Regions from separate parts of the Xenorhabdus sp. XBWT genome, predicted to be linked through region 1. Evidence: predicted binding sites of a transcription regulator. Region 1 holds the regulator's gene; each other region holds the start of a gene.
The links. The regulator CRP, encoded in region 1, controls carbon source genes, mostly activating them, when cyclic AMP is high. The targets are predictions, from matches to a motif close to ATGTGANNNNNNTCACAT.

Region 1 (8,308 bases):
TGGCAATTGGCTGGAAGGTAAAGGTCAGAAACCTGCCTCTGGCAGTACTAAATCAGACTCGATAGCGGCAGCGTCAACCTCCGTCAAAATTTCACCGGAAAGCTATCAAACCATCCTTGAGCGCCAATCTCTTGATGAGTGGATTGAGAAATTGAAACAGTCCCCGGCATTCTCTTTTGATACCGAAACTGATGGCCTTGATACCCTGACAGCCAATTTGGTGGGAATGTCCTTTGCCATTGTGGCGGGAGAATCAGAAATTGAAGCGGCTTATTTGCCATTGGGACATGATTATCTGGATGCACCACAGCAACTGGATCTGCATGAGGTTCTTGCAGCATTAAAACCACTGCTGGAAGATGCCAACCTGCCCAAAATTGGTCAGAACCTGAAATTTGATCGTGGCGTTCTGGCGCGTTATGACGTTGCTCTGGATGGTATTGTTTTTGATACCATGCTGGAGTCATATGTACTGAATAGCGTGGGAGGGCGACATGATATGGATAGTCTGGCAGAACGCTATCTGGGCTATAAAACCACGACATTTGAAGAAATTGCGGGCAAAGGCAAGAAACAGCTTACTTTCAATCAAATTCCGTTGGAGGAAGCCTCAAAATACGCAGCGGAAGATGCAGATGTGACTTTGCGACTGCATCTGGCAATGTATCCTCAGTTAGAGAGCGCTGAGACACTGAAAAAAGTGTTCCAAGGAATTGAAATGCCGTTGGTACAGGTGCTTTCCCGTATAGAAAGAACAGGTGTATTGATCAATTCCCAAACGTTGGCAGAACATTCACGGGAAATTACTGCGCGTTTAGATGAGCTGGAAAAATCCGCTTATGTGTTGGCGGATGAAGAGTTCAATCTGGCTTCGCCAAAGCAGCTGCAAGTCATTCTGTTTGAGAAAATGAACTTGCCTGTACTGAAAAAGACCCCAAATGGCGCGCCATCGACAAACGAAGAAGTGCTGGAAGAGCTGGCTGAACATCATGAGTTACCACGGGTTATTTTGGAGCATCGTGGTCTGGCCAAACTGAAATCTACCTATACCGATAAGCTGCCCCAGATGGTTAACCCGCTGACAAACCGCGTTCATACTTCCTATCATCAGGCTGTGACCGCAACCGGGCGCCTTTCTTCTCGTGATCCGAACCTACAAAACATTCCTGTCCGTAATGATGAGGGAAGACGTATTCGTCAGGCATTTATTGCGCCTGAAGGTTACCGCATTATGGCAGCAGATTATTCGCAGATAGAATTGCGTATTATGGCGCATTTATCACAGGACAAAGGATTGCTGGAGGCGTTCGCACAGGGCAAAGATATCCATCGGGCGACTGCCGCAGAAGTGTTCGGTGTGCCACTGGAACAAGTCACCAGTGAACAGCGCCGTAGTGCGAAAGCGATTAATTTTGGCTTGATTTATGGAATGAGTTCTTTTGGTTTATCCCGCCAGTTAGGTATTCCGCGTGGTGAATCACAACGCTACATGGATCTCTATTTTGAGCGCTATCCAGGGGTGCTGGCTTACATGGAGCGTACACGTCAACAAGCAGCTGAGCATGGGTTTGTTGAAACGTTGGAAGGTCGTCGGTTGTACTTGCCGGACATCAAATCACGTAATGCCATGCGTCGTAAGGCTTCAGAACGTGAAGCCATCAATGCACCAATGCAGGGCACGGCTGCGGACATCATCAAGTTGGCAATGATTACGGTAGATGATTGGATAGTCAGCGAAAAACCCGGTGTACGTATGATCATGCAGGTTCACGATGAATTGGTGTTTGAAGTACATGAATCTGAGTTGGAGATGGCAGAGCAGAAAATCAGAGAATTGATGGAAAAAAGTATGCAGCTTGATGTGCCATTAAAAGTTGATGTTGGGATTGGTGATGACTGGGATCAGGCACACTGATGAATCAATAAGGCAGATATTTTGCCAATCAAAAATCTGCTGAAGAAATCAAAGAACCGAATTTTTGCGGTTCTTTTTTTAGGCTTTTATCTTTGTGCAGAAATATTTTTTTATTGAATGATTTTTATGGAATCACAGTTTATTTAATCGACGAAGATTACCCCTATTACGCAGCGAAGAGGCTTGTAACAACAATTTCAGTTAGGTTTTATATTAGATCTGGATCTCACAAATATGTAATTAAACTACATTAAAGATAGTGTAAAACCTAATTTGATTAAAGAACAATGGCTGAATCGAGGCATTTGATGAAAATTAATTACAAAAAAATCTTTTTTTGATTGAAAGAATAGGGTAAAGTTGTCTGCGTAGGGTACAGAGGTAAGATGTTCTATCTTTCAGACCTTTTACTTCACGTAATCGGATTTAGCTGAATATTAGCTGCCCCAGTCATCTCTTTTGACTGGGGCGTTTTTTTATGTCCGATTTATACTCGTCATGTTTCAATTTGCAGCTAGCAAAGCAGCAAATTGAAATCGATTGGATTGAGTAGATGGGATGCGGTGAACGCAGGCGGATTACTCCACCTCAGTTTCAATGGCAGTCTGGTTGAACCAAATATCCAGCTTCTGTTCGAGTTTATCAACGCCGATTTTTTTCAGGGAAGAAAAGTATTCGATCTGAACATCGCCATCCAGATCCGCCAATGTCTGACGGACTTTCGCCAACTGGCTCTTACGGGCACCGGATGCCAGTTTGTCGGCTTTAGTCAGCAATATCATGACAGGGATTTGCATCACAACAGCCCATTCAATCATCTGCATATCCAGATCTTTCAGCGGATGACGAATATCCATCAAAACCACCAAACCCAGCAGGCATTCGCGTTTCTGGAGATATTCTCCCAAGGCTTTTTGCCACTTGCGCTTCATTTCTTCTGGCACTTCAGCGTAACCATAGCCCGGCAGATCCACCAGACGAATCCCTTCTTCTACTTCGAATAGGTTAATTAACTGAGTTCGGCCAGGAGTTTTACTAGTACGTGCAAGACTCTTTTGGCGGGTCAGTGCATTCAGGGCACTGGATTTACCCGCATTTGACCTACCGGCAAACGCGACCTCAATGCCCGTATCTTGAGGCAGGTGGCGAATGTCAGGTGCACTCGTGACAAAGTGGGTCATTTGATAGTTGTAGTGTTTGATGGTCAAAATGGTTATCTCCCAGAGGAATACGCAAAAAATAGCGCGGTGATTATACCGAGAGCGGCGGCTTGTGGACAGGCATAACTTAATGTCGATATTGTTGTCGCATTTTTCTGTAACAAGAGCCAATCGATCACTTGAATATCATGACTTAGGTTGTTTAATTAACTCTTCTCTATAATATTTTATTTTTCTCGGAATAACATACGATATCAACGAAATTCGCCACCGGGTAACGGGATGATTAGTCCTTTTTGATGTTACGGGAAACGGGTTGAATATTGATATTCGGAAACACCTCATACCATCCTATATTCAAATTTTTAATTAGCATCACTATATTGCCGAATCTTTATCCTCTGATAAATTATGTTCTTTGGTGCGGAAAGGGCATTAATATGGAGTTTATTCCCAAAATAGCTCTTCCAAAAATATGCGAATATAAAAATTACATAGATAGATTTTCTTCTAATCACCTAAAAATACTCGTAAATGTAGGTAAATATTTGGAACTTATCCCTATAGGGAATTACACTTAATGAGTTTTGTTGTTATGAGTTTTATTGTTGACCTCAAAAATAAAGGAACCATCAATGTTTAAACGTATTTTTGTGTCGCTTATGGCTGCATGTGCTATCGGTGTGATAGCTACTCCAGTATTGGCAGCTGAAACTCACGTGAAGCTGATGACATCAGCCGGAGAAATTGAACTTGAGTTGGATAGTAATAAAGCACCAATTACCACCAAGAATTTCGTTGAGTATGTCAATGAAGGGTTTTATAACAACACTATTTTTCATCGTGTGATTCCTGGCTTTATGATTCAGGGCGGCGGTTTTACAAAAGATATGAAGCAAAAAGCCACTAGGGAGCCAATCAAGAATGAGGCGGATAATGGCTTACGTAATCTTCGTGGCACAATCGCGATGGCGCGTACCGCAGATAAAGACAGTGCAACCAGCCAGTTTTTTATTAACGTTACCGATAATGCTTTCCTTGACCATGGTCAGCGTGATTTTGGTTATGCAGTCTTTGGCAAAGTGGTAAAAGGCATGGATGTGGTTGATAAAATTTCTCAGGTCAAGACAGAAAATGTTGGTCCTTATCAAAATGTACCAGCAAAGCCTATCGTGATCTTGTCAGCCAAGATCGAGCCTTAATCTGATATAAGCCTTCATCTTTCAAGTTGCTGTTTTGTAGGCTGCTCTCACTCACCCCAGTCACATAGCCGTCTATGTTTCTGGGGATTAATGAGAGGTTCCTGCCTCTCACCAAGGGACAGTCTTTGGCTGGACAAATTCGTTCCCGACGAACTTGTCGGTTCCTTTGCTGTCGCGCTGTCTCTTGAAATCCATTGGTTATAAGCCATAAGTAGATACTCGGATAATCGCCCTTAATTGTTTGGGTTGCACTTTCTTCTCTGAGTTTCCCTTCTCTGTCGCTACTATTCTAACAGTGCTTCTGTGGTATGATGAGTACTTCGTTGCCGTTAATAGTGTTTACCTGATTTTATTTTACCGTGATACATAATGCATAATACCCTAATGTGGGTAGGGTAACTTATAAAACTATAAAATCAGTAGGATATACTCCTATGTTATTAATAATAGATAATTACGACTCTTTTACATTCAATTTATATCAGTATTTTTGTGAGTTAGGGACAGAGGTTTTAGTTAAACGCAATGATGAGTTGCAGCTTGAAGATATCGAAAAGCTGGCACCCACGCATTTAGTGATTTCACCTGGGCCTTGTACGCCAAATGAAGCAGGGATCTCGCTGGAAGCGATTTCGCATTTTGCCGGAAAGTTACCTATTCTCGGTGTGTGTTTGGGGCATCAGGCGATAGGGCAAGCTTTTGGTGCGAGCATAGTCAAAGCCCGTGAAGTGATGCATGGAAAAACCAGTTTGCTTCATCATTGTCAGCAGGGGGTATTCAAGGGATTGGATCATCCATTGACCGTCACTCGTTATCACTCTTTGGTTATTGCTGCGGAAACCCTTCCGGCATCATTTGAAGTAACGGCATGGAGCCAACGCAATGGTGATGTGGATGAAATCATGGGGATACGCCACCGTACTTTGCCACTGGAAGGGGTGCAATTTCACCCAGAAAGTATTCTTAGTGAGCAAGGACATGAGTTGTTGAATAATTTTCTTAAATATTAATCTGGTAACACCAAACCCCTCACTCCACTGTTTTTTTATTTGCTATAATGTGGTTTTTTATTCATATTTAATGACTATTATTTCACTTAGATGTGGCAAACATAAAAACAAGGTGAGGGAAATGGTAGGAAATCCTCTGGCTTGTTCTGTTGGTTGTGCCGCTCTGGATATTATCAATACGCCAGAAGTATTGGCCGGAGTGGAAGAACGTCATGATATGATCATTTGCGCATTGGAGAATCTGAACCAAAAATATGGCATTTTTCAGAAAATTCGTGGAAAAGGGCTGCTTATCGGCGCTGTATTGAAAAAAGAGTATCAGAGTAAATCCAGAAATATATTGCAGAAAGCGGTTGAACAGGGGTTGATGTTATTGAGTGCAGGAGACGGTATTCTGCGTTTTACGCCGTCATTGGTGATTCCTGAGGATGATATAGCAGAAAAGGCATGGCACGGCTGGATATAGCGATAGCGCGGTGGTTAGATAAATAAGCTGGCAGCCAGATAAAGCAATAACAGAACAAAGAAGCCAGTGGGAATCTCGTAGATTACACTGGCCCGGTTTTTCAGGAACTAACGGGTCCCATAAACGACAATAGTTTTACCATGTGCAGAGATCAGGTTTTGATCTTCCAGCATTTTCAGAATGCGGCCAACTGTTTCACGTGAACAACCTACAATTTGTCCAATCTCCTGACGTGTGATTTTAATCTGCATACCATCAGGGTGAGTCATCGCATCAGGCTGCTTAGCCAGATTGAGTAATGTTTGGGCGATACGGCCTGTAACGTCCAGAAAGGCTAAGTTACCCACTTTTTCGGAAGTTGTTTGCAGGCGACTTGCCATCTGAGCAGATAAACGCATTAGAATGTCAGGATTAACCTGAATTAACTGACGGAATTTCTTGTAAGAAATTTCAGCCACTTCACAGGCGCTTTTAGCGCGCACCCATGCTGTACGTTCTTGCCCCTCTTCAAACAATCCAAGTTCACCAATGAAGTCTCCCTGATTTAAATAAGAGAGAATCATCTCTTTACCTTCTTCATCTTTTATTAGAACAGCAACTGAACCTTTAACAATGTAGTAAAGCGTTTCTGCTTTCTCGCCTTGATGAATAAGCGTGCTCTTGGATGGATATTTGTGAATATGGCAGTGTGACAAAAACCATTCAAGAGTAGGGTCTGTTTGTGGCTTGCCGAGAACCATTCGCTTTATCCTCTGTTGTTATTTCTGCCTTTATGAAGTGAGAAACAGGCCGTTTCTCTTAAGGCTAGTTTTATAAAGTCAATAGATTAACATATTAACTTGCTGAAAAACTGACAAACGAGAATTTTATATGGATTATAAAAATTTCAATATACAAGTGTATTGATCTTAACCCATATACCTTGCCAGTCTCGCATGTAGACTTGTTTGTAACACAGGAAAACGTTTCTGTCTTCTCTTGTATCGCTTCAGCATATTAAACTGGTTATCAGATTACCAGAAATTGGTCTAGAGACGTGGTCTTATTGATTTTATATTTATAATAACGAAAGATAATGCTGAATACTGTCCTTTTAGTGAAGTATTTCACGTTGTTTTTGCATGTATTAGCTTCTTCATGGTTATGATTTTTATCAGGCTGATTTATAGCCACATAAATCACTTATTTATTTTAATAAAACAGGCGGCATTATTTTTTGTTACCTGTTTTATTAAAAATAAAATGAAGCCTAGATCATGAGATCTTTTTACCTTCCAGTAATTGTTTGACGAGCGGTGCCATAATTAACTCCATAGCCAACCCCATTTTTCCACCCGGCACGACGATAGTATTTATACTGGAAATAAATGAACCCTGAAGCATTGCCAGTAAATAGGGAAAATCAATTTGGGTTAGACCTCGAAAACGAATCACGATAAAACTTTCGTCTAACGAAGGAATGGCCTTGGCAGAAAAAGGATTAGAGGTATCAACAGTGGGAACGCGCTGGAAGTTGATGTGTGTGCGTGAAAATTGAGGAGTGATATAGCGAATATAATCGTCCATTGAGCGAACAACAGAATCCATGACAGCTTCTTGAGAGTGTCCACGCTCGCTGGTATCACGGATCAGTTTTTGTATCCATTCCAGATTGACTATAGGTACAACACCAATCAGAAAGTCAACATAGCTGGCAACATTATGTTGTGGCGTGACAACACCGCCGTGCAGCCCTTCGTAAAACAGAATGTCGGTGTTTGACGGCAATGGTTCCCATGGTGTGAAAGTGCCTGGTACTTGGTTATAAGGAACAGCTTCATCATAGGTATGGAGGTATTTGCGGCAGCGACCACTGCCTGTTTCCCCGTAATCATAAAACGTCTTTTCCAGCATGCTGAAATCATTGGCTTCTGGCCCAAAGTAACTGATATGCCTGCCCTGCTCTTTCGCTTTTCGGATCTCAGCATCCATTTCTGGGCGAGTATAACGATGAAAACTATCTCCTTCAATGAGTGCAGCAGTTACATCAAGTTGTTGGAAAATCTTACGAAAAGCTACACTGGTAGTTGTCGTTCCTGCTCCACTGGAGCCAGTGATTGCAATAACAGGATACTTGGCAGACATGAACAGACTCCTTATCAATAAAAATTGGGATTATCTTTTTAATCAGTCTCTTATGATGAATAAAATGGGCCAAACCTTATGGGCGGAACATCTCTTTAGGCATGATATTGACAGTTTCATGTAATTCAGACCATACCAGCAGAACCTCACCTCGTTCAAGCTGACGTTTGACATCCTGTACTTTTTGTTCAAGTGTTTTTTCTTGATCACCGTAATCTGTGCCTTCACGTAAGACAAAACTTTCAATTAAGTTGAGTAGAGTATCGGTTTCAAGTTGTTGCCACGGTATCATCATTGTAATTGCTCCTGATGATGTTTTGATTGTTCTGAAATTAAGTGTTTTTCGGATAATTGTTTTAAATGAGATAGCCTTAAATAAGGCGCCAGCCAGTGTGGTTTATGGGGACAAAAATTCTCACTCATAATGAATT
Region 2 (8,308 bases), 1.2 Mb from region 1:
TTATATTGATTAGAGCTTTAAATTAAGGATGGTTAATATGTCTTTATAGTCAGTTATTTCAATTTTTCTGGTATCTTAGAATTAAGACATTTTTACGAAGAAAGTTGGCCTCAATTTATTGAGGCTCTGTTCTTATTGATATTAATTGATTGTTTTACTGAAATATTGGTGTGGAAAGGTGCAGGATATATACCCAATGAGTTTTGAGTTACTGTGCGGCGGAAGGGGAAGGAATCCCCAGAAGCATAGCTAACTATGTAACTGGGGGAATAAATACAGCCAACAAAGAGGTAGCTTGAAAACGATAAATCTAATAAATTACATGGTGTCCATAACTATTCAGAATTTCTTTTACCCTATCCATTGTTTCTTTTGAAGGAGGGTGAACATCTTCTAATTTATATTCTTCACCCATGGCAATCCATTTATGCTTGCCCAACTCGTGATAAGGTAATAATTCAATTTTTTCAATGTTTTTCATGCACTTGGTGAATTCACCAAGCAAATGGACAGAGTTATCGTCATCTGACCAGCCGGGAACGACAACATAGCGAATCCAGGTTTTTTGATTTCGTTTTGCCAGATATCGGGCAAATTCGAGAGTTCGATGATTAGAAACGCCGACTAATTTCTGGTGGATATCATCGTTAATTTGTTTTAAATCCAGCATAACAAGATCAGTATCATCCATTAGCTCATCGATCACCGGATCATAACGGCGGACAAAGCCATTGGTATCTAAACAGGTATGAATACCTTCCGCATGGCAGGCTCTGAACCAGTCACGGACAAACTCGGCCTGGAGAATTGCTTCGCCACCAGAAGCTGTGACTCCACCACCTGAAGCATTCATAAAATGACGATAGGTCGTCGCTTCTTTTACTAACTCTTCAACAGTGACCGTTTTTCCACCATGAGTATCCCAGGTGTCGCGGTTATGGCAATAGAGACAACGCATTAGGCAACCCTGGAAAAACGTGATAAAACGGATACCCGGGCCATCAACGGTTCCACAAGATTCAAAAGAGTGGATACGACCAAGTACGGACATGAAAGGATTTCTCCAAAAACTGACAAGTATTAAAGGCCCCAATTATTAAGGGGCCTTTAGTGTATGTCATTTCATTTCAATGGAAAATAATGACATTTTGAGGTAACACAGCTCTGTTTAACGCTACTCTCACATGCTTAGCCATTACATTGTTTGGGTGAAGGTGCGGGTGATAACGTCTCTTTGTTGCTCTTTAGTCAAAGAGTTAAACCGTACCGCGTAGCCTGATACACGGATAGTCAACTGAGGATATTTCTCAGGATTTTCCATTGCATCCAGTAACATTTCCCGATTCATGACGTTAATGTTCAGATGCTGACCGCCTTCAATATCTGCTTCATGATGGAAATAACCATCCATCAGACCTGCCAGATTGGCTTTACGGACATCATCATCTTTACCCAGTGCATTAGGTACAATGGAGAAAGTGTATGAGATACCATCTTTAGCATACGCAAATGGCAACTTAGCCACTGAAGTCAGTGAAGCTACAGCGCCTTTCTGGTCACGCCCATGCATCGGGTTAGCACCTGGTCCGAATGGTGCGCCAGCACGACGTCCATCAGGAGTGTTACCTGTTTTCTTACCATAAACCACATTAGAGGTAATGGTGAGTACAGACTGAGTTGGAGAGGCATTGCGATATGTTTGCAGTTTCTGGATTTTTTTCATGAAGCGTTCAACCAGATCACAAGCGATATCATCGACACGTGAATCGTTGTTACCAAATTGTGGGTATTCTCCTTCAATATTGAAATCAACGGCCAAGCCATCTTCATCACGGATTGGGGAAACTGTTGCATATTTAATCGCAGACAGTGAGTCAGCAGCAACGGATAACCCTGCGATACCACATGCCATGGTACGGAATACGTCACGATCATGCAGTGCCATCAACGAAGCTTCATAACTGTATTTGTCATGCATATAGTGAATGATGTTCAGGGCGGTGACATATTGTTTTGCCAGCCAATCCATGAAGTGATCCATGCGATCCATAACTTTGTCGTAATTCAGCACGGCATCTCTCATTGGCTCTTCTTTCGGGCCAACCTGCATTTTCATTTTTTCATCCATACCGCCGTTGATGGCATACAGCATGGTTTTTGCAAGGTTCGCTCGGGCACCGAAGAACTGCATTTGTTTACCGACAATCATTGGGCTGACACAACATGCGATAGCATAATCATCGCTGTTGAAATCAGGCCGCATTAAGTCATCGTTTTCATACTGCAGAGAAGAAGTATCGATAGAGACTTTTGCCGCAAATTTTTTGAAGCTAATTGGCAGCTTTTCAGACCACAGAATAGTCATGTTCGGTTCTGGTGATGGTCCCATGGTGTACAGCGTGTTCAGGAAACGGAAGCTGTTTTTGGTCACCAGAGTACGACCGTCCAAGCCCATACCTGCCAATGATTCGGTTGCCCAGATTGGGTCACCAGAGAACAGTTCATCGTATTCAGGAGTGCGCAGGAAACGTACCATACGCAGTTTCATTACCAAATGGTCGATCAGCTCTTGAGCTTGTTGTTCAGTCAGTTTACCTGCTTGAATATCACGTTCAATATAGACATCCAGGAAGCTGGAAACACGGCCGAAAGACATTGCTGCACCATTTTGAGATTTAACAGCTGCCAGATAAGCGAAGTAAGTCCATTGTACCGCTTCTTTGGCATCAGTCGCCGGATTGGAAATATCATAGCCATATTTAGCGGCCATCTCTTTGATTTGGCCGAGAGCACGGTGCTGTTCAACAAGCTCTTCACGCAAGCGGATAGTGGATTCCAGATCCTCTCCGTTTTCCAATTTTTCTTGCAGGGAAGTGAACTGGGCAAATTTATCATCACGCAGGAAGTCAATACCGTACAATGCGACACGACGATAATCACCGATGATGCGGCCACGGCCATAGGCATCTGGCAGACCAGTCAAAACACCCGATTTACGGCATTTCAGGATATCAGGAGTATAAACATCAAACACACCCTGATTATGGGTTTTGCGATATTCAGTAAAAATTTGTTTCAGTTTTGGATCGAGATTGCGATTGTAGGCTTTGCAAGAACCTTCAACCATTTTAATGCCACCAAATGGAATAATGGCACGTTTCAGAGGAGCTTCGGTTTGCAGTCCAACGATTTGTTCCAGATCTTTTTCAATATAACCAGCATCATGAGAGGTAATTGTAGACGCAACATCAGTATCAAAATCTACCGGTGCATGAGTGCGGTTTTCGATTTTGATACCTTCCATGACTTTTTCCCACAAAACATCTGTCGATTTTGTGGCGCCTGCAAGGAACGATTCGTCACCTTCATACGGGATATAATTTTTCTGGATGAAGTCACGAACGTCGACTTTATTCTGCCAGCTACCTTCGTTAAATCCTTGCCATGCAACAGAAAATTTTTCATTTAACTCGGACATGATACTTCTACCTTTTAACAGTGGAACTTTTAAGAAATCTGGCGTGGAGGCGAATTAATTCTTTTTGCCACCGCGTAAATAGATGATCCAATAAGCCAACCCAACCAATACAGCACCACCGATAATGTTACCTATCGTTACAGGGATCAGATTATCGGTAATAAAATTCGAAACGGTGAGTTGCGGAAACTGCTCGGGAGTAACTCCTACTTTCAGCCAGAATTCTTCAGGCGCGAAATTTTTGATGGTGATCCCGAACGGAATTAAAAACATGTTAGCGATACTGTGTTCAAAGCCACTGGCGACAAACATGCCAATTGGCAGTATCAGCGCGAATAGTTTATCGATTAGGCTGCGTCCGGCATAGCTCATCCAGACCGCAAGGCATACCATCAGATTAGCTAAAATGCCTAAACAAATCGCTTCAATAAAGGAATGGTGCATTTTATGATCAGCTGTTTGTAATACATTCAGCCCCCAGATACCATTGGCAACGGTATATTGTCCTGAGTACCAGATTAAGGCCACGAAAAACAGTGCGCCAATCAGATTACCAATATAAACGTTAATCCAGTTTTTTAGCATCTGTGACCAAGTAATACGCCCTGTCGCTTTTGAAATGATTGTCAGTACGGTAGAAGTGAAGAGATCGACACCACATACAACCACCAGCATTAGGCCAAGAGAAAAGCAGAGTCCACCCGTTAATTTTGCCAATCCATAAGGAATGGAAGAGGTTCCTGTTGTTGCCGTAATATAAAAAACAAAAGCAATGGAGATAAACACACCCGCCATGATTGCCGATAAGTAAGTCACTGCGGGGTGTTTATTGACTTTATATACACCACTATCATCAGCGATTTGTGCCATTACAGCAGGTGGAAATAAATTAAAAGGGTTGTCAGTTTTCATCCTAACACTCTCTTTATCCTTAATTAATATAGCACGCAATGATAGTAACAAACCGATACTGCTCTGAATTTGATATGGATCATATTAGTCTTAAAGTCTGGTGAAATATGATGACCCGAATATGGCTTTTTGACTTTAATATATTGATTTATATGTATAAAATATTTTTTAAAATTTATAAAAATATTTTATAGGGACAGATAGAGGGATTTCAGACATAAAAAGTAAAATAACAGGTTAAATTGTCATTTATTTGTTGTTTTAATATAAACTATATTTAACCTGAATTTTACTTTTAATAAACTTTAATCTAATCGTTTATTTATTTGCCCAAAATTTACGTTTGGCTTTTTGCAATTTTTCATAGGCATTCAATAATGCCTGATGTGCTGGTAATGATTTCAACTCTGAATCGATAGACCATAAACCGTAGAAACAGTTCTCTCCGGCAATAGCAGCGGAAGCTGCATCAACAGTATCCTGACCATACATTTTCACAAACGCCTGATAATATTGTTCTGGTTTGCGATCCTCTTCTTGGGTCAATAACAATAAAGTTTGCAGGCAGCGATAATAATTCGCTCGCTCAGCGGTGAAAATAGAAGCATTGAAATCTTGTGTCCATTCAACCCAAATCAGCGCTTGTTCCAGATCGTTACCAGCCAATGCCAGCATGGATTTCAATTCACCGATACGCAGGTTGCTCCAACCGTTATCTTTGCCCGCAGCAATTCCCAGCAATTCACGAACACGGGTGAAATCATCTAACCCCTCATCATCCAATTGTTCAAGGAAAGCGAGATATTCTTCTGGTTGCCATTGGCTTACCGGTAAGGCCAGAATGGTATCACGAAGATGAGTCCCCATGGTGTTATTGGCAATATGCAGATCTTCAACTGGATAAATATCTGACATACCCGGGACCAGAATACGGCAGGCATAAACGCCAAGATGCTCATAATCAGCAATGTAGACGTCAGCATCCAGTGTATTGAAGATCCCCATCAAAGTGTCAAATTCTTCTTCTGTTGTTCCGTTGAAATTCCAGTCAGCAAACTCATAATCAGCATCTTGTTTAAATAGATCCCAACTGATCGCGCCGCTTGAATCAATAAAGTGAGTTTCCAGATTAGTATGCTCAGAAACTTCTTCATCATCGAAACTGGGTGGAGTGAAGACATCCAGATCTTTCAGGCTGCGCCCTTGCAGCAACTCTGTGACAGTACGTTCCAGTGCAACGCCAAAATCAGGATGGGCACCAAAGGATGCAAAGCAAGTTCCATTATTCGGATTGAGTAATACAACGCAAATGACCGGGAATTGGCCGCCGAGTGAAGCATCGTAGCAATAAATCGGGAAGCCTTCTTCCTGCAATTTATCGACGGACTCAACTACGCCAGGGTAGCGGTTCATAACGTCTTGTGGAATTTCAGGCAAGCTGATGAGTTCTGCAATAATGCGGTTTTTCACATAGCGTTCGAACACTTCAGATAATCCCTGAACGCGCGCTTCGTTAATGGTATTACCGGCTGACATGCCATTTGAAACATACAAGTTTCCGATAATGTTCATCGGAATATAAATAGTTTGATTATCTGACTGACGAGAGAATGGCAGGGCACAGATCCCGCGATCTTCATTGCCTGATTGAAGATCAATCAATTGGCTGGCATTGAGGGCGTTGTCTGGGTTGTAAAAATGATGGAGACGTTCGTCTAAAATGCCTTCTGGCAGGGAATCATCTTCTGGTAATGGAAACCATTTTTCATTTGGATAATGAATAAATTCACCATTGGCTACCGCATCGCCAAGATAAAAATCAGCAAAGAAATAATTTGTCGATAAGCGCTCAAAATATTCTCCCAGTGCAGAAGCCAAAGCGGCTTTCTTGCTGGCACCTTTGCCATTAGTAAAGCACAGTGGGCAATCGCGATCACGGATATGTACTGACCAAACATTAGGGACAGGATTCAGCCAAGAGGCTTCTTCGATATTAAAACCAAGGGATACCAGCTTGTCTTGGAAACGGTTAATGGAGTCTTCTAATGCGGCATCTTTGCCCGAGATATAGGTTTGCGTCATCGTAATTCACTTCAATTCATGTTAGAAGCCATATATCATACGGCGTTTTTTTTGTCCGCTCTATCAATTCCCAAAAATTATTGTTAATTAGAGTTTATTTATTCTTGCTTTACATAATAAAATAGTTTTTTTACAAGAGGTTAAATAATGAAAAAGACTAAAAAAACAGCAATAGCCGGTTTTCTGGCTTTAGTTAGTGGTTCTGCTTTCGCTTTGCCAAGCATTACCGTTTTAGCAACAGGGGGGACAATTGCCGGAGGCGGTGAATCCGCAACTCAATCTAGTTATACGGCGGGTAAAGTGGGAGTTGATTCTCTGTTAAACGCTGTGCCAGCTATCAAGAATATTGCTGATCTGAAAGGTGAACAGGTTGTCAGCATCGGTTCTCAGGACATGAACGATCAAGTTTGGCTGACTTTGGCGAAAAAAATCAATTCAGACTGTGATAAAACTGATGGCTTTGTTATCACTCACGGCACTGACACTATGGAAGAAACTGCTTACTTCCTCGATTTGACGACTCAGTGTCAGAAACCTATCGTGATGGTTGGCGCAATGCGCCCATCGACTGCTCTGGGTGCTGATGGCCCATTGAACCTGTACAATGCAGTTGTTGTTGCATCTGACAAAAACTCTGCAAACCGTGGTGTTCTGCTTGCGATGAATGATTCCGTTATTCATGGCCGTGATATCGCTAAATTGAGCACAACTGCAGTGCAGGCGTTCCAAGCTGTCAATTCAGGTGATCAGGGCTTTGTTCACAACGGTAAAGTCAACTTTTACTCTGCGGCTCCTGTAAAAGCAAATAAAGCCGTGTTTGACGTTAGTCAACTGGATAAACTGCCAAAAGTTGGCATCGTTTATAACTACTCCAACGCGTCTGATCTGCCAGCAAAAGCGTTTATTGAAAACGGCTACCAAGGCGTGATCAGTGCAGGTGTAGGTAATGGCAACATCTATAAATCTATTCTTGATACTCTGGCTAAGGCCGCTAAAGATGGTGTGGTTGTAGTTCGTTCCAGCCGTATTCCTTTCGGTTATACTACTCAGAATGCGGAAGTTAACGACAGCAAATACGGTTTTGTGGCTTCAGAGCGTTTGAATCCACAGAAAGCGCGTGTTCTTCTGCAATTGGCTCTGACCCAGACTAATGATGCAGAAAAAATTCAGGAAATGTTCAGTAAGTATTAATTGCTGATATTGAATACTTAATTTCCGATATTAAGTACTTATTCCTGATATAGAAAAACAGAAAGATGCGTTTAATGCGTCTTTCTGTTTTTTTTAGTTAAAAACTATACCTTATGACAGAGAATTGTTTTGTATCCAATAGGTGATATAGCGTTCCAGTAACTGATTATTCATAGGGGAATAGAATTGAGCTCTCCTTTTAATGCTGATTCTGTATTTTTAGTATCAAATACAGGTATATTTCATAGATTAAACAATTTAAAAAATGGAGTTATATCGATGGATTTTTGATTGGCAGGAGTTAACAGATAATATGCTTTTCCTAATCTATTATTCTAATTTTTGGTAATTCACAGTACGTTGTTGCGATAATTGTTGTGAGATTCTCAGAATATTCCGTGGATTTCTGTATAACAATATCAATTAAACCAGAGTGAGTGGATCTTTTTGATTTTTTTCATACATTGAATGTCATAAATAACCTCTGTATGTTTTTAATCATGATAAATTAATTAACACGTCATTGTTGATGAGGCATTATACAATTTGGTTCGTTATTTATAGATATCTTTAATATTTTCTATAAGTCGAAAATAATATCACCCTGACTTTTTTATTGATTTTTTTAATATACAGAGTATTGAT
Region 3 (8,308 bases), 1.7 Mb from region 1:
TGCATCAAAATAATTACTGGTTAAATACTAAAGCTACTTGAATAAATCATCCAGGAAAGTTTTAAAGTTTGATCTAATGCACAAAAAAGCACCCTTAAGGCGCTTTTTTGTTAATGTAGTAAAAAATAGTGCAGGATGATTTTTAATCACTCTGCAAATCAGCAAACAGGGCGGTACTCAGATAGCGCTCAGCAGAAGAAGGCAAAATCACCACGATATTCTTATCTTTATATCCATCTTCCTGCGATAATTTAACTGCTGCCGCAATTGCTGCACCTGAAGAAATACCGGAAAGAATTCCTTCTTTTACAGTGACTTCACGTGCTGTTCGAATGGCTTCATCGTTGCTGATTTTAAATACACGGTCAACTAATGTTAAATCTAAGTTATCAGGGATAAAACCCGCTCCAATTCCCTGAATTTTATGTGGGCCTGGTTTAAGCTCTTCGCCTGCTAATTTTTGACTGATAACAGGTGAATCTTCTGGCTCTACCGCAACGATAGTTACTTGTTTACCGCAGGTATTTTTCAGGTAACGGGCAACACCAGTGATCGTTCCTCCAGTGCCTACACCCGCCACGAAAACATCGACATTACCGTCAGTATCTTCCCAGATCTCAGGGCCAGTCGTTTTTTCGTGAATTTCTGGGTTGGCTGGGTTGCTGAATTGTTGTAGAAGTACATAACGGTCAGGGTTGCTATCATGAATTTCGTTGGCTTTTTCAATAGCGCCTTTCATGCCTTTTGCGCCTTCAGTCAATACCAAATCAGCTCCCAGTGCTTTCAGGAGCTTGCGGCGCTCAAGGCTCATGGTTTCAGGCATAGTCAATGTCAGTTTATAACCACGGGCAGCAGCAACATAAGCAAGAGCAATGCCTGTATTACCACTGGTTGGTTCAATAAGTTCTTTATCTTTAGTGAGGATGCCTCGTTTTTCTGCATCCCAAATCATATTAGCGCCAATGCGGCATTTTACACTGAAGCTGGGATTGCGTGACTCAACCTTCGCTAAGATACGACCATTGGCGAAGTTTTTTAAGCGTACTAACGGAGTGTGACCAACAGTCAACGAATTGTCTTCATAAATTTTGCTCATTGTTCGATTGCCCCTGAGATACCGTTAAATATTGGTTAAACATACGCTAACATCTTATTTATGGAAATAAGGTTTCAATCTATTGTTATTATATAAAAGAATATTGGATGGTTATTTTATATTGTTCAGGCTATTTATGATTGGTATAACTATTTGTATTATTTTTGGCCATCGTGTCGATTTTCTGATTGATGTGATACATATCAGCAAATCATTAAACAAACCCCCTGATACATTTATAGCTTGTCGGGGGGCTATGTGTAGTTTTAAAGAATTAAAGCAGTTTTATACTGTGTGATTCAGCGCATGTTTTGCACGATAGCGATCAACCCACATTGCGGTAGCACCGCAAACCGCAACCGGCATAATGAATAGGTTTATTACGGGGATCATGGTTAATACGCTTACCGTTGCACCAAATTGAAGGTTGTCGATTTTGTTTTGTCTCAATGTATTGCGCATGGTGGCAAAACTGACTTTGTGGTTATCAAATGGATAATCACAATATTGGATAGCCAGCATCCAGGCACTGAAAATAAACCAAAGGACAGGGGCAACGGTTTGGCCAATTCCGGGAATAAAATAAAGCAATAAAAGGGCGATAGCACGGGGGATGTAGTAAAGAATTTTCACTATTTCACGTTTTAAAATGCGCGGCGTATCTTTGAGTAAGTCGATAATACCTGTATCTGGTGCAGGAATACCCGTCAGGTCAGCCTCCAGTTTTTCTGCCAACAACCCATTGAACGGTGAAGCAATGAAATTGGCTAATACGCTGAAGAAATAGGTGAAAATTAGTAAGATGGAAATGACCGCAATTGGCCATATCAGGTAGCTTAACCATTGCATCCAGTCCGGTATTTTATTGAGTGTCCATTGTATCCAGCCATCCAATTTCTGGTATAACCACCAAAATGAACCACCTAGCAACAAAATATTAGTCAGTAAAGGCAATAAAACGAATCTTTTAATGCCAGGGCGAGTGATCAGCTGCCAACCTTGCACAACATAATGAAATCCGCCTAAATGTTTTGGCAACTTTGTCGAATTCGTCATATTTTCTTATTCTCTCCTAGATGATTGAGACGGTATGATATAGGCAGGATTTTCTACTGACCAGTAGTTTTGTGTTTAAAAAACATCCGAAAAAACAGAGGATATCTCTCTTTATGGTAAGAAAAGTATGTAGAGACTTGCACTTGTCTTATTTGACAAATACTCTTATCTAAAGAAGTTTCCGCCGTGGTGGCAATTAATTTAAACAACAGAGATAGCAATGATGCAGGATTTGCGTCTGATATTAATCGTTGTTGGTGCGATAGCCATAATAGCTTTGCTATTACATGGGTTGTGGACCAGCCGTAAAGAGCGTTCATCACTCTTTCGTGATCGCCCAGTTAAACGTCATAAACAGGGGCGTCAGGAAGAGTTAGAGGATAATAATGATGAATTGTTTGATAATTCACCAAAAGCACCTGTACAGAAGTCGGTAAAACGGCGTACTGAACATCGTGCAGAGCCAGTTATTGAACGTCAAACATCTGAATCATCAGTGGCCGGGCATGATAATGGTTCGGACCCTTTACTTGAAAGAGATCAGACTGACGTACCAGCTACAGAAGCGAAAGTTGTCACTGAATCGCAGGAAGAGCCTCAGCTCGGGTTATTTGATTCCGTAGAACAAGCTGAACTGAAAAGGGCAGAAAGCACTGATATTGCTGAAGGGCAACTAAAAGCGGTGGAAAATGAAGCACAGGCCGAGCCTGAGCAAATTCAAAAAGAAACTGTACTGGTGTTACATGTTGCCGCTCATCATGGTCAGGAACTGAATGGTGACGTCTTACTTCAAAGCATTTTGCAGGCTGGTTTCCGGTTTGGTGATATGAATATTTTCCATCGCCACTTGAATCCATCGGGCAGTGGTGCTGTGTTGTTCAGTTTAGCTAATATGGTAAAGCCGGGTTCATTTGATCCAGACCTAATGGTAGATTTCACGACTCCCGGGATATCCATGTTTATGCTGGTGCCTTCATTCGGTGATTCCAATCAGAATTTCAAGCTGATGCTACAAGCGGCACAGCGCATTGCAGCAGATGTAGGTGGCGTAGTTCTGGATGGTGAGCGTAAGATGCTTACTCCGCAGATGATCGAAGTCTATAAAGCGCGTATCCGCAATACGCTCAACGTCAGTGAATAACTCTTTTTTAGTATTAAACCCCCGCTAAGTCGGGGGTTTTTTCATCTCTGGTGAGAAGTCATGAAAACTATTATCGAAAAAATCAACGGATTAAGAACAATATTGCGTCATCATGAATATTTGTATCATGTTATGGATGCGCCAGAGATCCCTGATGCAGAATATGATCGTTTAATGCGGGAATTAAAAGCGCTGGAAGAGCAACACCCAACGTTGATCACGGCTGACTCTCCCACACAACGTGTAGGCGCAGCCCCATTGACGGTTTTCGAACAGGTGCGCCATGAGATCCCTATGCTGTCTTTAGATAACGTATTTGATGAAGAAAGTTATCTGGCATTTGATAAGCGTGTTCGTGACCGTCTGAAAGATAGCCGGGATTTGGTATTTTGTTGTGAACTGAAACTCGATGGTTTGGCTGTCAGCCTGTTATATGAAAATGGAGAATTGGTGCAGGCAGCAACGCGCGGAGATGGAACAACAGGGGAAAACATTACCACTAATGTTCGTACTATCCACGCTATTCCCTTGCGTTTGAAAGGGGGGAATATTCCGGCCCGTGTTGAAATCCGTGGTGAAGTGTTTATGAAACAGGCGGGGTTTGAAAAACTCAACGAAGAAGCCCGCCGCACAGGTAATAAAGTCTTCGCCAATCCCCGTAATGCAGCGGCCGGATCATTACGTCAGCTTGATCCACGTATTACCGCTAAACGTCCATTGACCTTTTATTGCTATGGTGTTGGCGTTCTGGAGGGCGGAGAACTGCCTGCAAGTCACTATCAACGTTTGATGCAATTCAAAAAGTGGGGATTGCCAGTCAGTGACAAAGTGAAACTGTGTCAGGGTACTCAACAAGTGATGGAATTTTACCATAACATTGAGCAACAGCGCCCGACATTAGGTTTTGATATTGATGGTGTTGTTGTTAAAGTCGATTTCCTTGAATTACAGGAAACGCTGGGTTTTGTTGCCAGAGCACCACGTTGGGCAACGGCTTTCAAATTTCCTGCCCAAGAACAGATGACGACTGTGCGTGATGTTGAATTTCAAGTCGGACGTACCGGAGCGATTACGCCAGTGGCGCGTTTGGAGCCTGTATTGGTCGCGGGTGTGACTGTCAGTAATGCCACATTGCACAATGCCGATGAAATTGAACGTTTGGGTCTGCGTATTGGTGATACTGTAGTTATTCGTCGTGCTGGAGATGTTATCCCGCAAGTCGTTGGTGTTATTCATGAGAATAGACCAACAGAAAGTCAGGAAATAGTTTTCCCAGAACATTGTCCTGTTTGTGGTTCAGATATCGAACGCGTTGAAGGAGAAGCAGTAGCCCGCTGTACGGGGGGCTTGTTCTGTGGGGCACAACGCAAAGAGGCGCTGAAACATTTTGTTTCCCGCCGTGCGATGGATGTTGATGGCATGGGCGAAAAAATTATTGAGCAGCTTGTTGATAAAGAATATGTCAAAACACCGGCTGATCTTTTCCGTCTGACCGCTGGAAAATTGACGGGTCTTGATCGAATGGGGCCTAAATCGGCACAAAATGTCATTAATGCTTTGGATAAATCCAAGAAAACCACTTTTGCTCGTTTTATTTATTCCTTGGGAATTCGTGAGGTTGGGGAAGCGACTGCCGCCAATCTGGTTGCACACTTTGGTACATTGGAAAAATTGCGTGTAGCGGATACGGATGCATTAGTTGCAGTGCAGGATGTGGGAGGCATTGTTGCCAGCCATGTCGTGAATTTCTTTAGCGAACCACATAATCAGGCTGTAATTGATGATTTGGTCAATAATGTTGGAATCCTTTGGGAATCTGTTGAAAGCCCGAGTTTGGATGAAATTGATAGCCCATTTGCCGGTAAAATTGTCGTATTGACGGGTTCATTAAGCCTTTTATCCAGAGACGAGGCCAAAGATAAACTGGCAGCTTTAGGTGCAAAAGTGACGGGGAGTGTTTCCAAAAAAACGGATCTGGTTATTGCCGGGGAAGCAGCGGGTTCCAAGTTGATTAAAGCCAATGAATTAGGCATTCCTGTTATTGGTGAAGAAGAAATGATCCGCTTATTGGGTTAATAATTTTTTACTTAAAAGTGAAATGTAGGAAAGTGTGACCGGATTGGCTAAACAGAAATTTGTAGCGTTTAATTAATAGATTTATGTGATGATTATAAAAATATACTGTTATCCGTTACATATAATATAGTTACAAATTTGCACAGCATCATGTTTGGAGTTCTTTTTTATGTCTCATGTTTTTCATTTTTTCCTTGCATTGGTCGTGATTGGCGGTCTGTCGATTTTAGCGAGTAATAACCGAAAGGATATTCGGATTCGTTATATTATTCAGTTATTGATTATTGAGATTTTTTTGGCATGGTTTTTCCTGAATTCTAATGCTGGTTTGGGGATTGTTAAGGCATTTGACAACCTGTTCGTCCATTTGTTGTCTTATGCGGCGAAAGGAACCAGCTTTATTTTCGGCGGAATGATGGAAGCGAATCTGGCATTTTTCTTCCTGAATGTATTGTGCCCAATCATCTTCATTTCTGCTTTGATTGGTATTTTACAACATATTAAAGTATTGCCGATTATTATCCGCGCGATAGGTACAGTGTTGTCTAAAATTAACGGCATGGGCAAGCTGGAGTCGTTTAATGCGGTTAGCTCACTGATTCTGGGGCAATCAGAGAACTTTATTGCTTACAAAGATGTACTGGGTAAGATGTCTGAGCGCCGGATGTATACGATGGCGGCGACGGCAATGTCTACAGTATCCATGTCTATTGTGGGTGCCTATATGACGATGCTGGATGCAAGATACGTGGTAGCAGCGCTGGTACTTAATATGTTCAGCACCTTTATCGTCTTGTCGCTCATTAACCCTTACTCTGTTGAGAGTGAAGAAGAAATCCATATGAGCAACCTGCACGAAGGACAAAGTTTTTTTGAAATGCTGGGCGAATATATTTTGGCTGGTTTCAAAGTCGCATTGATTGTTTCTGCAATGTTGATTGGTTTTATCGCCCTGATTGCGGGTATCAATGCCATTTTTGACTTAGTGTTTGGTATTACTTTCCAAGAGTGTCTGGGGTATGTGTTCTATCCTTTGGCGTGGATCATTGGTATTCCGGGCGATGAAGCGCTGAAAGTAGGCAGTATCATGGCGACGAAACTCGTTTCCAATGAGTTTGTGGCAATGCAGGGCCTGCAAGAAATTTCGGCTGAACTGAGCGAACGTTCAAAAGGCATTCTGTCGGTATTCTTAGTTTCCTTCGCTAATTTCTCATCTATTGGGATTGTTGCTGGTGCCATTAAAGGACTTAATGAAAAACAGGGTAACACGGTTGCACGTTTTGGCCTGAAGCTGCTGTTCGGCTCTACTCTGGTGAGCTTCCTGTCTGCGGCAATTACAGGGCTGATCATGAGTATTTAAGCTCCTTCTATAAATTAAACTTTATAATGAAATGAATAAAAGTGGCATCTTGGCAGATGCCACTTTTTCTTTTAAAAAATTTAACGTTTGTGGCAATCGTTATATGAAATGGCAACATGAAATCATTGTTACCAGTATTTATGGTAGTTACTTAACTGAATGGAACCGTTCATAAAATTGTTTTCATTACAGCAATAATTCAGAATGCAAAAATGAATATGTCACTATTGCAAAATGTTATTTATCTATAAATGAAAATATATTGGATGGTGGTTTTTCTAATTATGTGAATTTTATCATGTATTGCTTGTGATAGTTACAGTTTGAATCAGGAATGAAACTCCTTTGTATTATACCCTTGTTCTATTGTTACGATGAAATATCATCTGCTATTTCCCAAGAATAGCCTTCCATGTTATACGGAATAATATAAATAATATTAGTTACAGTTCAAAAAATATCTATTTACAAAAAGTAAGGTTAAGTGCTAATTTGCGTAAATTAAAATATGTATTTATTTTATTGATGTAGATAAATTTAGAATAATTATAAATTAACGTGGTTATTTAAAATATATATATAAAATTATAAGGAGTGATAAATATCAATTCTTATCATGTATTACTGCTGAAATATATAACCGAGAGGTCTTAATCTAAACTCCCTATTTATTCTAATCAACTCACTAAGATCTTAGTGAGAATATTTATCATCATTTTTAATTCTTATTTTTATACAAGGAACCAGGACTATGAATAAATTTAGTCATACTGACTCAAGAATAGATGACGATCATCGTGACATTGCGCGATCTAACGATTATCTACAGAGTATAGCTGAGCGTTACGACCATTTTGTCTCTGAGGGCAAAATGGATATGATTGGTAGAGTATTTCATAGCATTCCTTGCAAGAATGCTTCCGTTAGCTACAGTCCTACCAGTGCCGATAGCGCACTTATACGTGATGTTTTGCATTTAGGCTCCTATAACTACTCTGGACTCAATGGCCATCAAAGCATCATTGAATCCAGCATCAATGCAATTCATCATTATGGAACCACATCCAGTGGCGTACGTCTTCTTAATGGTACTAGTGACTTACATCTTGAAATGGAGCAACGGCTGGCTAAATTCCTTGGTGTAGAGGAAGTCATTACTTTCAGCTCAGGATTCAGCGCTAATCTCGCTGTCCTCTCGACTCTATGCCGTGAAGGTGACGTAGTTTTCAGTGACATGCTCAACCATCAATCTATTGTTGATGGCCTGAAACTGAGCAGTGCAACAGTTCGAATTTATCAACATGCTTCTCTAAAAAGTCTTGAGAACAAATTGCGTCAAACTTCATTTCAAGCACGCAAATTTATTATCACCGATGGTGTTTTTAGTATGGATGGTGATTTAGCACCATTGCCTGGTATTGTCGAGCTAGCACGAAAATACAATGCCTTTGTCATTGTTGATGACGCGCATGGCACTGCACATGTTGGCCCGAACGGCCGAGGAAGCTGTGCCCACTTTGGAATAACTGATCAAGTTGATATTATCACTGGTAGCTTGAGCAAAGGCTTACCAGGCATT

Region 2: a site for CRP is predicted at 4,458-4,475, ahead of focA (formate transporter FocA). Genes of this name have one in related genera too.
Region 3: a site for CRP is predicted at 5,453-5,470, ahead of AC5JQI_RS12860 (NupC/NupG family nucleoside CNT transporter). Genes of this name have one in related genera too.

The regions. Positions count from the first base shown of each region.
Region 1 covers NZ_CM180990.1:349,474-357,781, forward strand. Annotated here, with positions in the region: gene polA (DNA polymerase I) at 1-1,915, shown strand, start outside; gene spfP (small protein SpfP) at 2,302-2,349, shown strand; gene yihA (ribosome biogenesis GTP-binding protein YihA/YsxC) at 2,494-3,123, opposite strand; gene ppiA (peptidylprolyl isomerase A) at 3,711-4,277, shown strand; gene AC5JQI_RS01545 (aminodeoxychorismate synthase component II) at 4,712-5,287, shown strand; gene AC5JQI_RS01550 (aminotransferase class III-fold pyridoxal phosphate-dependent enzyme) at 5,409-5,753, shown strand; gene crp (cAMP-activated global transcriptional regulator CRP) at 5,861-6,493, opposite strand; gene AC5JQI_RS01560 (phosphoribulokinase) at 7,008-7,877, opposite strand; gene AC5JQI_RS01565 (YheU family protein) at 7,954-8,172, opposite strand.
Region 2 covers NZ_CM180990.1:1,546,248-1,554,555, forward strand. Annotated here, with positions in the region: gene pflA (pyruvate formate lyase 1-activating protein) at 311-1,051, opposite strand; gene pflB (formate C-acetyltransferase) at 1,196-3,478, opposite strand; gene focA (formate transporter FocA) at 3,533-4,390, opposite strand; gene ycaO (30S ribosomal protein S12 methylthiotransferase accessory factor YcaO) at 4,709-6,472, opposite strand; gene ansB (L-asparaginase 2) at 6,620-7,663, shown strand.
Region 3 covers NZ_CM180990.1:2,949,136-2,957,443, reverse strand. Annotated here, with positions in the region: gene cysK (cysteine synthase A) at 143-1,096, opposite strand; gene cysZ (sulfate transporter CysZ) at 1,382-2,152, opposite strand; gene zipA (cell division protein ZipA) at 2,373-3,293, shown strand; gene ligA (NAD-dependent DNA ligase LigA) at 3,354-5,369, shown strand; gene AC5JQI_RS12860 (NupC/NupG family nucleoside CNT transporter) at 5,539-6,729, shown strand; gene AC5JQI_RS12855 (aminotransferase class I/II-fold pyridoxal phosphate-dependent enzyme) at 7,481-8,308, shown strand, end outside.